DNA from 2 places in the Deinococcus hopiensis KR-140 genome. Region 1 is predicted to be linked to the other one. Evidence: riboswitches for the same ligand, from Rfam matches in the RefSeq annotation. Region 1 holds a riboswitch; the other holds the start of a gene.
What was found. Region 1 has a riboswitch for thiamine pyrophosphate ahead of thiC (phosphomethylpyrimidine synthase ThiC). Riboswitches for the same ligand answer to the same signal wherever they lie in the genome.
Positions count from the first base shown of each region.

Region 2: another riboswitch for thiamine pyrophosphate. It lies ahead of B9A95_RS16245 (thiamine ABC transporter substrate-binding protein); the one in region 1 lies ahead of thiC (phosphomethylpyrimidine synthase ThiC).

Region 1 covers NZ_FWWU01000004.1:102,717-109,920, forward strand. The annotation lists gene B9A95_RS03750 (NAD(P)/FAD-dependent oxidoreductase) at 1-203, opposite strand, end outside; gene B9A95_RS03755 (thiazole synthase) at 200-1,018, opposite strand; gene thiS (sulfur carrier protein ThiS) at 1,015-1,209, opposite strand; gene thiE (thiamine phosphate synthase) at 1,421-2,077, opposite strand; gene thiC (phosphomethylpyrimidine synthase ThiC) at 2,074-3,855, opposite strand; TPP riboswitch at 3,961-4,072, opposite strand; gene B9A95_RS03775 (VWA domain-containing protein) at 4,147-5,808, opposite strand; gene B9A95_RS03780 (class I SAM-dependent methyltransferase) at 5,856-6,647, opposite strand; gene B9A95_RS03785 (cobaltochelatase subunit CobN) at 6,644-7,204, opposite strand, start outside.
Region 2 covers NZ_FWWU01000009.1:562,393-569,596, reverse strand. The annotation lists gene B9A95_RS16265 (hypothetical protein) at 1-242, shown strand, start outside; gene B9A95_RS16260 (MDR family MFS transporter) at 305-1,915, opposite strand; gene B9A95_RS16255 (MarR family winged helix-turn-helix transcriptional regulator) at 1,912-2,388, opposite strand; gene B9A95_RS16250 (NUDIX domain-containing protein) at 2,437-2,904, opposite strand; gene B9A95_RS37200 (NUDIX hydrolase) at 2,978-3,256, opposite strand; TPP riboswitch at 3,350-3,462, shown strand; gene B9A95_RS16245 (thiamine ABC transporter substrate-binding protein) at 3,519-4,547, shown strand; gene B9A95_RS16240 (ABC transporter permease) at 4,859-6,397, shown strand; gene B9A95_RS16235 (serine hydrolase) at 6,442-7,204, shown strand, end outside.

The DNA.
Region 1 (7,204 bases):
GGCCACATCCCCAGGCTGAGGCGGACGTCCGCCTCAAGGGGCGTTCCTGCCAGCCGCTCGCCGCTGGGCGTCAGCAGCCCCGCCCCCGCACGCCAGGCCGCCCCGGGGCGCTCGGCGTCGAGGACCAGCACCTCCTTGCCGGCCTGGCGCAGCTCGAAGGCGATGCAGGCCCCGATCAGGCCACCGCCAATAACAGCGATCACAGGACGGGCACCTCCGGGTCCGGCAGGCGGGGCACCCCATTGGGCGGGCTGCTGGCGCTGGCCTGTGCTCGCTGTTCCATCCGGCCCGCCAGGTAGGCCTCGCGGCCCGCCCGCACCGCCAGCCCGAAGGCGTGGGCCATTTGCACCGGGTCACGCGCCTCCGCAACCGCCGTGTTGACCAGCACGGCGTCTGCCCCCAGTTCAAGGGCCTGCGCAGCGTCGCTGGGCACCCCCAGGCCCGCGTCCACGACGATGGGCACGCCCGCGCCGTCAATGACCGTCTCGATCAACGCCCGCGCGAGCAGCCCCCGCCCCGAGCCGATGGGACTGGCGAGCGGCATCACTGTGGCGCAGCCCACGGCCTCCAGTTGCCGGGCCAGTACCGCGTCGGGCTGGACATAGGGCAGCACGGTAAAGCCTTCTGAGACCAGCAACTCCGCGGCCCGCAGCGTTTCCAGGCTGTCGGGCAGCAGGTAGCGGGGATCGGGGATGACTTCCAGCTTGATCCAGCGCGTCCCCGTCAGCGCCCGCGCGAGCCGGGCCACCCGCAGCGCCTCGGCGGCGGTACGGCATCCGGCGGTGTTGGGCAGCAGTTGAAGGCACCCGAGGTCCAGGGCGTCCAGCAACCCCTCGTGGCCCGGGGCGCCAAGTTCCACCCGCCGGATTGCCACCGTCACGATCTGCGCGCCGCTCGCCCTGATCGCGTCTCCCATCAGCGTAAAGTCGCGGAACTTGCCGGTGCCCAGCATCAGCCGTGAGGTGAAGGGCTGCCCAGCGATGACGAGCGAGTCTGTCTGTACGTGATCGCCCGTCATCCGCCCGCCACCACGCGCACTACTTCGATCACGTCGCCGGGACGCAGTTCGCGGTCCGGCACCCGCGCGCCGGGGTAGAAGTCGTCGTTCAGGGCCACAGCCACCCGCTCGGGCGGCACGCCGAGTTCGCGCAGCAGGGCGTGGAGTGTGAGGCCGGGGGTGTGGACGAAGGGTTGGCCGTTCACTTGCATGGGGTCCTCCTGGGGAGAATGGTGTGGGGTTTTGCTCCCTCCCTCCTTGGGCGGAACTCGTCGAGCGCGGAAGGAGGGGGGTGGCGGGCGAAGCTCGCTCCCGATTGGAACGGAGAAAACACTGCTCTGGCCCCCACCTCCATTCGCCGTAATGCGCGCCAGGCGTTCACGGGAAGGGAGCCAACAGCAAAAAGCGCCGCGTTGAGCGAAATCAAGGTGCGCCCACCTGTGAAGCAAGCAGCGGAAACCCCGCCAGCACCTCCCACAGTTCTGCAGCCGCCCGCGCCGGATCGGGCGCGTCGAGCACCGCGCGGACCACCGCCACCCGCCGCGCGCCCGCTTCCAGCACTTCGGGCAGGTTTTTCGCGTTCAGGCCGCCGATGGCGTACCACACGCCGGGCAGGTGGGCTGCCGCCCAGCGCACGTAGTCCAGGCCCACGGCGGCGCGGCCCGGCTTGGTGGGCGTCACGTGGACCGGACCCACGGCCAGATAGGCCGAGGCGTCCGCCAGCGCCGCGCGGGCCTGCTCGGGGGCATGCGTGCTGCGCCCGATGGCGAGGCCAGGGGCCAGCTGCCGCGCCCACGCTGGGGGCAGGTCCCCCTGGCCCAGATGCACGCCGTCCGCCTCGCTCGCCCAGGCCACGTCCACCCGGTCATTTACGATCAGGGGTACGCCGCGCGCGTGGGCCAGTTCGCGGGTCCGCTCGGCCAGGGCGATGTAGGCCCGCGCCTCCCAGTCCTTGCAGCGCAGTTGTAGCAGGTCCACACCGCCGCCGAGTGCCGCCTCCACCCGCGCCAGAAACTCGGCTTCGGGCTGACCCGGACGCGGTGTGGCGATGAGGTAGAGCCGCCCGAGTGGGCGCGTCACAACTCCACCGGTGCGGTCAGGTACAGCGCGTGGCCACCTTCCCGGAATTCCTGCGCCTTCTCCTGCAGGCTGGCCTCCAGATCGGCGAGCGCGAGGGCAGCCAGGTCCTCCTGCAGGTCCTGGGACAGGCGCATGGAGCAGAACTGCGGGCCGCACATGGAGCAGAAGTGGGCGGTCTTGGCGGCCTCGGCGGGCAGCGTCTCGTCGTGGTAGGCGCGGGCCCGCTCGGGATCGAGGGCGAGGTTGAACTGGTCTTCCCAGCGGAACTCAAAGCGGGCCTTTGAGAGCGCGTTGTCGCGCGCCTGCACCCCGGGCAGTCCCTTGGCCAGGTCCGCCGCGTGGGCCGCAATCTTGTAGGCGATGACGCCCTCGCGCACGTCGTTCTTGTCGGGCAGACCCAGGTGCTCCTTGGGCGTCACGTAGCAGAGCATCGCCGTGCCGTACCAGCCGATGTTGGCCGCCCCGATGGCACTGGTGATGTGGTCATAGCCCGGCGCGATATCGGTGGTCAGCGGCCCCAGCGTGTAGAAGGGCGCCTCGCCGCACACCGACAGCTGCCGCTCGACGTTCTCGCGGATCAGGTGCAGGGGCACGTGGCCGGGGCCCTCGATCATGGTCTGCACCCCGTGCGCCCAGGCCACCTGCGTCAGTTCGCCCAGCGTGCCGAGTTCGGCAAACTGCGCCGCGTCGTTCGCGTCCTCGATGCTGCCGGGGCGCAGACCGTCGCCCAGCGAGAACGAGACGTCGTAGGCGGCCATGATCTCGCAGATCTCGGCAAAGTGGGTGTACAGGAAGTTCTCGCGGTGGTGCGCCAGGCACCAGCGGGCCAGGATGCTGCCCCCGCGCGAGACGATGCCGGTGCGCCGGCGCATTGTCAGCGGCAGGTGGGCCAGGCGCACCCCGGCATGGACCGTGAAGTAGTCCACGCCCTGCTCGGCCTGCTCGATCAGCGTCTCCCGGTACACGTCCCAGCTCAGTTCCTCGGCCTTGCCGCCTACCTTTTCGAGCGCCTGGTAGATGGGCACCGTACCGATGGGCACCGGGCTGTTGCGCACGATCCACTCGCGGGTGCGGTGGATGTCGGGGCCTGTGGAGAGGTCCATCACCGTGTCGGCCCCCCAGCGCGTTGCCCACACCAGCTTTTCCACCTCGTCGGTCACGCTGGCCCGCACCGCGCTGTTGCCGATGTTGGCGTTTACCTTCACGCGGAAACCCCGCCCGATGATCATGGGCTCCAGTTCAGGGTGGCGCACATTCGCGGGAATAATCGCCCGCCCCCGCGCCACCTCCGAGCGGACGAACTCGGGCGTCACCTCGCGCGGGAGGCTGGCTCCCCAGCCCTCACCGGGGTGCTGGTGGTCCAGGTCGAAATCTCCCGGCTGACGCAGGGCCTCGCGCAGGGCCACGTATTCCATCTCGGGGGTGATGATTCCCCGGCGGGCGGCCTGAAGCTGGGTGAGGTGCCCCTCGCCCCCGCCCAGCCAGGTGCGGGCGGCAGGTAAACCGCGCGTGAGGTCGAACGCGGCGTTCGCGTCGGTGTACGGTCCGCTCGCGTCGTACACGTACACGTCGGGGTTGGGCGTGGTGCGCGTCACGCCTCCAACACGTTCGGTGGTGGGGGTCTGCGAGATGGCCCGCACAGGCACGCGCAGTTCCGGGCGGCCTGCCGGGGTCAGGTAAAGCTTGCGGCTGCCTGGAAAGGGACCCGCCGTGATATGAGCGAGGTCCGTGGGGGTGGGGTCAGTGATGCCCTTGCGGGCCGGTCGGTGGGCGGTCATGTCGTCTCCCTGCGCTCCTGACGGCAAAGCGGCAGGGGCGAGAGGGGACAGACCCATACGGCAAAAGCCCACCCCGGCAGGGGGGCAGGCCGCTACACATCAAAGTTGGGGTTCCCATCACGTTCCCTCCGCTGGTCTTAACCAGATCAGGTTCAACGGGTTGGGCGCGGCAGTTGCGCGTGCCCTCTCAGCCTTCTTGGCACCCCGAGTGACGCCGGGCAGTGTGTCACGGAGGAGGGCGTGGGTCAACCGGGAGCCGCGGCGGTTGTCTGACGGAGACGGGCGGCTTCCCTAGCCCGCAGGGGCGGGGGAGAGGGCCGTCCACTCCGCTCCCATCACCCCCGCGAGTTGCGCCGCCCGGTTCAGGCGCACGTGTCCCGTCTCGGTATCCACGACGAGCGTGGGGATGCCCCGTAAGCCGCGGGCCGCCCCCAGCGCGTCCGCCCACGCCTCCCCTCCCGGGGTCAGCGGCACATTCGCCCGTCCATCGGTGAACAGCACGAGTTGCGCGCCTTGCTCGCCCGTCAGGACCTGCGCGGCGAGGGTCAGCGCGTGGGCCAGGGGAGTTCGTCCGCCCGTGGGCGCGGCGGTAATGGCCGCCTCGGCAGCAGCCGCGTCGGTGGTGAAGTCCAGCGCGAGGGTCGCCCCTGCCCCCCGAAACGTCACCAGGGCCACCCGGTCCCGCCGTCCCTGCTCACGCAGCACGTCCAGCACCGCGCCCTTCACGGCCCCCATCCGCTCGCGGGTGCCCATGCTGCCGCTCGCGTCGGCCACAAACAGGACGCGGCGGCCCGTGACCTCCTCGCGGACAGGGGCGCGAAAGTCCTCGCGGGTCAGGGTCATGGGGCCTCCCGACGCCCCTGTCCGGGTCAGGGCGGCGCGCAGGGTGGCAGGGACGGCCAGCGTGACGGCCTGAGGGTCAGGTACGGTGCGAACGGTGCGGCCCTGCGCGCTCCCTCCCCCGCCTGCACCGGGCGTGGGGGCAGCGGGCAGGGCCAGAGGTGCGGGATTTGCGGCGGGCGCGAAGACCTCCTCCGGGTCGTCCTGCGGGGATGGAGGGGCGGAAGCCTCCTGTGGCGCTTCGGTGGGTGGAGTGGACGGTTCTTGCGGTGGTGCGGGGGGCGGTGGAGGGGGTGGGGGCAGCCGGGGGTCACGGCGGTGGGTCAGGACGAGGGGAGCGACGCGGTGCAGGTCTTCCTCCCGGACCTCTCTCCGGCCCTCCAGCGCGGCCAAAGCGCGGGCGGCCCTGTACAGCACGAGGTCAGCGCGCAGGCTCCGTACCCCCGCCTCCGCACTGAGCGCAGCGATGGTGTCCAGCAGGGCATCGGGCAGAGCCACCTGGGGCAGGCGGTCGCGGGCAGCAGAGAGGCGGGCGGTCAGCATGGCCTCCTCCGCCTGCCACCTGGCCGTGAAGGCTGCCGGGTCCGCCTCGAACGCCATCCGCCGCCGCACGATTTCCGCGCGTTCCCCGTACCCTGTGGGCGCCTGCACGTCCACGCACAGCCCAAAGCGGTCCAGAAACTGGGGTCGCAGGCCCCCCTCCTCCGGGTTCATGCTTCCCACAAGCGCGAGGCGGGCGGAGTGCTCGGCGCTCAGGCCGTCGCGCTGCACGCGGTTGACGCCCATCGCGGCCACGTCCAGCAGCACGTCCACGAGATGGTCCGCCAGCAGGTTGACCTCGTCGATGTACAGCACGCCGCCGTCCGCCCCGGCAATCAGGCCGGGTTTCAGGCGGACTTCACCCTTCAGGGCCGCGTCCAAATCCAAGGTGCCCACCACGCGGTCCTCGGTGGCCCCCAGAGGCAGGTTCACGAAGGGGGCGGGGGTGCCGTCCGGACGGGAAGGCAGCAACGCCGCCAGTCCGCGCGCCGCCGTGCTTTTCGCCGCACCCCGGTCCCCACGAATCAGCACGCCGCCGATATCGGGCGACACGGCCAGCAGCGACAGGGCCATCCGCAGCGCTGGCTGGTGCGCGACGGCAGAGAGGGGATAGAGGGCGGTCACGGGCGGGTCCCCAGGGGCACATGCAGCGCGTGAACGTCGAAGGTCCAGCGGTAGCGCCAGCCCTCCCCCTCGGGCGTGAGGTGGGGACGCAGGAAGGCGAGCGCCTCCGCGGCACCAAGGGGCAAGCGTGCCTGGGCCAGCAGGGCCGCCGTGTCAGGAAAGGTCAATTCGCGTTCCTCGGGAATTTGAAGGTGTTCAGGCTCTGCCCCCAGCGCGTGCAGGGCGCGGCGCAGGCTGGAGGCCCGCGTGGGCCTGGGCTGCCCCGCGAGCTGGCGGCGCAGGGTGACGTGTGGGCTGCCCACCCCATCGTCCTCCAGCAGGAAGAGGTCCCGGCGGGCGAGGCGCAGCAGGCCTGTCAGTGCTCCGCGCAGGTCCGGCAGGTAGGCCAGGGACCACGCACTCAGCACGGCGTCGTGGGGCGGGAGCGTGGGGTCTTGCAGGGCGTCCGCGAGTTCTTGTTGCCGCAGGTGCAGGTACGCGGGCGGTCCCTTGGCGCGTAGCACGGCGAGCATGTCGGGCGAGTGGTCCAGCGCCGTCACCCGCCCCACCGCGCCCGCCAGGGGCAGCGTGAGGCGGCCCGTCCCCGCGCCCACGTCGAGGAGCGACGCCGCACCCGTGAGCCGCTCCCTGAGCCACGCCACCGTGTTGGGAAGCGGCGGTTGGCCCGCGTCGTAGTGCGCCGCCTTCTCCTGCCAGAAGGCCCGGTCACGTTCCGGTTGCCAGCGCCCAGATCGGACGGCGAGCACCTCGGCCGTCCATTCGCCGAACACGTCCGTCTGAAGGGTCATCCCCGCACCCGTCCCGCCTCGCCCCGGTCTTCGAGCAGGCCCTCGCTCTCGGCCAGCAGGTTTTGCAGGGCGTTCAGCGTGGCCTGTTCGGGGGTCCAGAGGTCGCGGGCGTGGGCTTCGAGCAGCCGCCCAGCGATGGCGTTCAGTGCCCAGGGGTTCGATTCCCGCAGGAACGCCTGGTTCTCGGGGTCCAGCGCATACGCCTGGGCCACCCCCTCGTACATGAAGTCGTGGGCAATCTGCGCGGTGGCGTCGAAGCCAAAGAGGTAATCCACCGTCGCCGTCTGCTCCAGCCCACCCTTGTAGCCGTGGCGGCGGACACCTTCCAGCCACTTGGGATTGACCACCCGCGAGCGGTACACGCGCAGGGCTTCCTCCTTCAGGTCTCGCACGCGGGCACGCTCGGGATTGGCCGTGTCCCCGAAGTACTGCCGGGGCTGCGCGCCACTCAGGGACCGCACCGAGGCGATCATCCCGCCGAAGAACTGCAGGTAATCGTCGCTGTCGAAGATGTCATGTTCGCGGTTGTCCTGGTTGTGCAGCACGAGTTGGGTGAC
Region 2 (7,204 bases), on a different contig from region 1:
GCTCACTGGGGTCGTTACGCGCCTACCGTGAGGCCGGAGTGCAGGCGTACGGAGCCGAGCGCCAGGTGTTGCGCGAGTGGACGTTCACGGACGGGGGCGTGGCCTATTACGTCCGCAGCGCGCGCTTCGAGGAGGACCCGAACACGCTGTGGAACGTGGTGGTGGGCTTCGACGCGGCGGGCCGGGTCAGCGTCTTCGGCATCATGGAGGACGACGAGGAAGTCTCGGGCCCCTCGGCGTAAGAGGGCAGGCACGGCAAGGGGCCACAGACGTTCGGCGTCTGTGGCCCCTTGCCGTGCCTGCCTCAGTCCGTGGCCGCCGGTCCCTCCGCCTTCGCCGTGCGTGGCGCCGCCTGGCGTCCGGCCAACGGGCGCTCGGGCAGGAAGACCGTGACGAGGAAAGCCCCGCCCACCAGCAGCCCCGCGATCAGGAACACGTGATCAATGGCCCCGGCCATCACGCCGCGCAGGGCCGCGACGATGGGCGTGAAGAGTTCGGCGTGGCCCAGTTTCCCCAGCGCTGCCTGCAACTGGCTGCTCGCCTCCGGGCTGGACAGCAGGTTGGGATTGGCGATGGCCTCCTGCATGGGCGCAGGCAGGGTCCGGGCTACGGCAGGGAGCTGCGCGCCGAGGTCATGCGAGAGACGCGCGTTGACGAGCGCCCCGAACAGGCTGACGGCCAGCGTCCCACCGATCTGCCGGAAAAACTGGTTGCCCCCGGTGGCGCTGCCCAGCAGCTGGCGCGGTGCGGCGTTTTGCACGGCGAGGGTCAGCTGGCTGTTGACTGGCCCCAACCCGATGCCCAGCAGCACCATCAGGCCCACCGCGAGCGCGAGGGAGGTGGCTGTGCCCAGCCCCGTGCAGAGCAGCAGCGCCACCGTGGCGACGAAGCCGCCCGCGATAATGAGGCCTTTGTACCTCCCGGTGCGGCTGACCCACTGCCCGCTGAGGGTACTTGTGGTGATCATGCCCAGCATCAGCGGCGCGAGGGCCATGCCGCTGCCGCTCGCCGTACTGCCGCGCACGCCTTGCATGTAGAGCGGCAGATACAGAATTGCCGCGTACATCCCCGCGCTGGTCAGGAATCCGGCGAGGCTGGCGAGCGAGATGGCCGGATCACGAAGCAGGCGCAGGTTGAGGATGGGCCGCTCCTGCCCACGGCTGTGAAGCACATACCCGCCGCCCAGCATCACGGTTCCGGCCAGCAGGCCCAGGATACAGGCGCTGTCCCAGGCGTAAGTTCCGCCGCCCCACGACAGGGCGAGGGTCAGCGTGGTCACGGCCCCGGCGAGCAGCGCTGCGCCAAGCGTGTCGAAAGGCTGGTGGGTCCCGTCCCGGGGAGGTGCGGGCAACCGGAAAAAGCGCCCGATAAAGTAGATCGCCAGCAGCGCGAAGGGCACGTTTACGAAAAACACGCTGCGCCAGCCCAGGTGATCGGTCAAGAAGCCGCCGACGAGCGGTCCCACCACGCTGCTCACGCCCCAGACCGCGCCCGTATAGCCCTGATACCGCCCGCGCTCAATGGGCGTGAACAGGTCCGCGATGGCCGTGAAGCTCATCGCCATGAGGGTGCCACCGCCGATGCCCTGGAGGGCACGCAGGGCGATCAGTTGCCCCATGCTCTGCGCCAAGCCCAGCAGCACGCTGCCCAGCGCGAACACCACGATGCCCGCCAGCAGCAGTGGGCGGCGGCCATAGCGGTCGCTGACGGTCCCGACGATGGGAATGGTGATGGTGGTGGTCAGCGAGTAGGCGGTAAAGGCCCAGGCATACAGGTGAAACCCACCCAGATCGGCGATGACGCGCGGCATGGCACTTCCCACCACCGTGAGGTTGAGGCTGGAGAGAAACAGGACGGTGAGGACGCCCGCGAACGCGAGGATCTTGTCCCGCTGAGAGAGGGAGGCCGTGTTCATTCGTTCTCCTTTCCACTGGGAACGAGGGCTGTCTCCAGGTCCTTCAACGCCAGCAGGGCCGCGTTGACCCGCTTGGCGGGGAGGTGCCCGAGCTGCGCGCGCGCAATGTCCTGCGCCACTGCGCGGGTGTGCGCCCGCGTCGACTCGCCCTCGGGGGTCAGGCGAAGGCGGAGTTTGCGGAGATCGGTGGAATCGGTCACGCGCTCCAGCAGGCCCTGGTTCGCCAGCTTGGTCACGATGCGCGTCACTGTAGGCGCGGGCAGGCGGTGGTATTCGGCCACCGTGGAGGTCGTGTCGAAGCCGTCCATGACGGCGGCGCGCACAAGCACTTCCTTGGTGCCGAGCTTCATCGCCGCCTGAAGGGGTTCGTCGAGGGCCTGACGAAGGCGCCGCAACAGCCGCAGCACCTGGCGCACCAGTAGATACGACCCGTCCGTGGAGACACCGGACGCGAAAAGAGAAGAAGGAGTCATTTCATTTGGAAGTATTTCAAATGAAAAAAGAGGGGAAGATGGGCTGCCTCACCTTTCTCCGTACACCCGCAGCAGCTCCAGACCGTTCACCTGCTCTGAGACGCGGGCGCCCCCCAGCAGATGCGCTTCCAGTACCGCTGGAAGCCACAGCAGCACGTCCTGAGGCAGGGCGTCCAACGCAAACCAGCCCACTTCGGAGGTTCCCGCGAGGGGCTGGGGCGCGCCCTCCCATTGCGCAGCCACGAAGAAGAAGTCCGCGCCTTGCACGCCTCCGAGGTCATAACGGCTGACGCCGAGGGCACGCAGGGCCGCAGGCTTTACCCGGACGCCCACCTCCTCCAGCGCCTCCCGCACGGCGGCCTCGGCCAGGCCCTCACCCGGTTCGACGTGGCCGCCGGGCAAACCCCACAGCCCGTTGCCGTAGGACACGCCCGAGCGGCGGCCCAGCAGGATACGTCCCGCGGAATCGAGGAGAATCGCCCAGGCCACGAGATGAAAGCTTCGGTCCGGAGTCATGGCCCTACGCTACGTTCTCAGCGCAGGGAGTGCACCCGCATCACGTCCTCGCAACTGCTCGCTGACGGACACGTTACCGCGCAGTTGGGCCTCCGGCACGGCGGATAGCCAGGGCAACACCTCTCCGGGCAACTTCTCGGGAGCAAATCCACTCCACCTCGGAAGTCTTGCGGAGGAGCTGAGGCGCACCTTTCGAGCTCCGTGCTGTAGACGGAAAATCCGTGCCCCGCGCGCCGTCCATCCGGTACCACCGCACGCCCAGGGCGGAAAGGTCAACGGGCCGAACGGGCAGCTCCACTTCCCCGCAGAACTCGCGCACCGCCGCTTCGGGCAGACCCTCGCCGTCTTCCACCCGACCGCCCGAGCAGCACGGCTGCGCGCTCCTTCAAAACGGCCGTCCAGACCAGCGGGTTCACGGCCTCAGGGGAACGCGCTATCCTGCCCGTTGCGTCACCGGGGGTGCCCACGTTTTTCCCGCACAGGGAAACGGGGCTGAGAGAGTCCCCAAAGAACCTGATCCGGATCATACCGGCGGAGGGAGCGTGACGGGGCAACGGCCCAGTGGCCGCCCACCCCTGCTCTGCTTCCCCTTCGTGACGCGAGGGGGAATTTTTATGCGTAACCCGTACCTACTCGGCCTGCTGCTGGCAGGCGCAGCCCAGGCCCAAACGACACTGACGGTCATCACCCACGATTCTTTCAGCGTGGACAAAAAGCTCGTGGCCGCGTTCGAGAAGGCCAACAGTGCCCGCGTGCGCTTTGTGAAGGGCGGCGACGCGGGGGAACTCCTGACCCGCCTGATCCTGACCCGCCGCGCGCCCCTGGCCGACGTGGTGTACGGTCTGGACAATACCCTGCTGCCCCGGGCGCGGGCGGCGGGGCTGCTGGAGGCTTACAAGTCTCCGGCCCTGGCGAAGGTGCCCGCGGCCTACCGTCTGGACGAGGCGGGACTGCTCAATACCGTGGACTACGGTTACGTGGCCCTGAACTATGACCGCGCGGCCTTCGCCAAGCTGGGCCTGCCCCTGCCCAAGAGCCTCGATGACCTGAAAAGGCCCGAGTACGCCCGCCTGACGGTGGTGCCCTCCCCCGCCACGAGTAGCCCGGGCCTGGCCTTCCTGCTCGCCACGGTAAACCACTACGGCGAAGCGGGCGCGTGGGCGTGGTGGCGTGAGGCGAGGGGGAACGGCCTGAAGGTCACACGCGGCTGGACCGACGCCTACGAGAAGGACTTTTCCAAGAACGGCGGCAAATACCCCATCGTTCTGAGCTACGCGAGCAGCCCCGCCGCCGAGGTGTTCTACGCCGAGGGCTACGACGCCGCCAAGCCCCCTGCCCAGGCCCCCACCGCCAACCTGTTCCTGCCGGGCAGCACCTTCTTGCAACTGGAAGGTGTGGGCGTCCTGAAGGGCGCGAAGCAACCCCAGTTGGCCCGTAAGTTCGTGGACTTCATGCTCTCGGGCGGCGTGCAGGCCGACATTCCCACCCGCATGTGGATCTACCCGGCAGTGGGCGGCACGAAACTGGACCCGGCGTTCAAGTTTGCGCAGGAACCGCAGCTGGCCCCCGTCAAGCCAGCCGTGCTGGGCAACCCGCAGCGGCTGGCGGACGCGTGGGTGGAGAAGGTGCTGCGGGTGCGGTGAGGGCGGGGTGGCCCCCTCGCTCCAAGCTGCAGTTACCCGTGGCTTCGCCAGGCCCTCTCCCACGAGGGCAGAGGGTCGACAACCGCCATTCCTCCGCACGCCTTTCCTCTTCACTGTTCAGCGCCCAGGCCTCCTTCAGCGGAATGGGACAGGCGGCCTCGCGTTCAAATGAGCGGTGGAGTCAAGCAACATCACGCTCCCCACCATTCTGCCAAGCGCAAGCGCAGCGGCCAGCTCTCCCCTCCTCCCACCGGAGGCTGGGGGCTGGGGGAAGCCGGAGTAAGATTCCCTGCCCCTTGTGTTCACCCTCCATGAACTCCAAACCCTGGCTCCTCGCCCTTCCCCCCCTCCTCTTCCTGCTGCTGCTGCTGGCGCTGCCCCTCGCCCGCATCCTGCTGGAGGGCGGCGTCAACCTCACCGTCTGGCTGGACCCCTACTTCCTGGGCCGCCTGACCTGGACCCTGACCCAGGCGGCGGCCTCCGCCGCCATCGCCCTTACCCTAGGCGCACCGCTCGCCTACCTCCTCTCCCGCCACACCGTCCCCGGCAAGGCCCCGCTGCTCCGGCTGCTGCTGCTGCCCTTCGTCACCCCCACGCTGGTGGCCGTCCTGGGCCTGACCGCGCTGCTTGGGCCGCAGGGCTGGCTGACCCGCCCACTCGGGCTGGATCTGTCCGAGACGCCCATCCTGCTGATCTTGGGCAACCTCTTCTTCAACCTGCCGGTCATGGTGCGCCTCGCGTACAGCGGCTTCTCGCGGGTGTCCCCAACGCTGACGGGGGCGGCCCGGACGCTCGGGGCAAGCAGCCTGCGCGCGGCGCTGACGGTGGCCCTGCCCCTCGCGCTACCTGGACTGGCGGCGGGCTTCATCCTGGTCTTCCTGTACTCGGCGCTGAGTTTCGGGCTGCCCCTGGCCCTCGGCGGCGAGCGCTACGCGACGCTGGAGGTAGAGATCTACACGCTGACGGCCTACCAGTTGCGGCTTCCCGAGGCAAGCGCCCTGATCGCTGGACAACTGGGGCTGACGCTGGGAACGACGTGGGCCTATGTCCGCCTGGCACGCGGCGGGGTGGGCGTGCCCGCCTCCAGTCTTCCCCGCGCCAGGGGGGGAACGGCGGCGCTGCTCTGGCTGCTGGTGGCGCTGGTCACGCTGATCTGCTTTGGACCGCTCCTGGCCGTGGTGGCGCGCGGGTTGCTGGGTTCGGCGGGCCCTACCCTGACGTACTGGCGGGGGATTGTGTCTGATCCCGATACACCGCTGCTGCTGGGCAACACGGTGCGCTTCGCCGTGCTGGCGTTACTGGGGGCGGCGCTGCTGGGGACGCTCCACGCCCTTGCCGCGTGGCGGGCACGGTCCCGGGTGCTGGACCTGCTCTCGCTGCTGCCGCTGATGGTCTCGCCCGTCAGCCTGGCGGTGGGTTACCTGCTGGCGTACCCGGCCCTCTCGGCCACACTGCCCATGTTGATCGCCGCGTACACGCTGCTCGGCTTTCCACTCGTCACGCGCTCGGTGCTGCCCGCCCTGCGCGCCCTGCCGCCACGGACCCTGGAGGCGGCCCGCACGCTGGGGGCCCCGTCCCTGGCCGCGCACCGCACCGTCACCTGGCCGCTGACCCTGCCGGCCTTGCGCAGTGGAGCTGCCCTCGCCCTCGCCACCGTCTTGGGCGAATTTGGAGCCACGCTGGTGCTGACCCGCCCCGAGTGGGCCACCCTCAGCGTGGGCCTGTACGAGCGCCTGGGCCGCCCCGGCGAGCGCAATCTGGGCGAGGCGTGCGCGCTGGCCTCCGCGCTGCTGCTCCTCTCAGCCCTGAGTTTCACCCTGCTGGACGCGGGGGAGGGGGAAGTGACCTGAGCCGGACCCATCCTTTGGAGAGGCGAGGGCCGCAAAATGGGCCGGTGCCCTTCGCCGCGTCTTCCCTCCTCCGCGCCGCCCTTGCCGGCCTGATCTTGGCAGGCCTGCTGCCTGGCTCTGCCCGTGCGGAGGCTTCCACGCCCCTCTTGCCGCCAGAACCGCCCACCTGCACCGAGGCGCCCGATCCAGCCCTCACGCTGGGCTTCTCCTCCACACCCGGCCGTCCCCTCCCCGCTGACGTGACAGGGCGGGTGGACTTCTACGCCGCTGTGTACGGCGAGAATGGTCAGGCCCTGCGCGACGTGCGGCTGGGCGACGTTGACGCCCTGCACCCCCTGGCGAGTGCCTTCAAGCCCCTCGTGGTGCAGGCCGCGTTGCAGGACGTGGACGCGGGACGGCTCACCCTGAACACGCTGCTGGAAACCACGCCGGGACGGCGAAGCATCGAAGGCTATCCTGCCGGGAAGAATTCGGTGGAGAAGCTGGGACGGCGCGCGCTCGTCAACAGTGACAACACCGCGAGCGACATCCTGCACCTCGCGGCGGGCACGGAACGGGTGGCGCGGGCCGTTCACGCCGCCAGTCCCTGCACGTCTGTCCTGCACACCACCAAGGCGCTGTGGGGCACGCAATCGGGCCTGCTCCCCAATGTCTTGCGGCCCGGCCGGGACGCCGCGGCCTACGCCGCCGCTCCCTTCGAGGACCGGCTGCCCACGTCTTTGGCCCTCAACCGCGCCGCGCAGGGCCTGATGGGGCCGCAGGTGGAAGCTGCGCTGGACGTGTATTTTCACGGCCCCACCTATGATC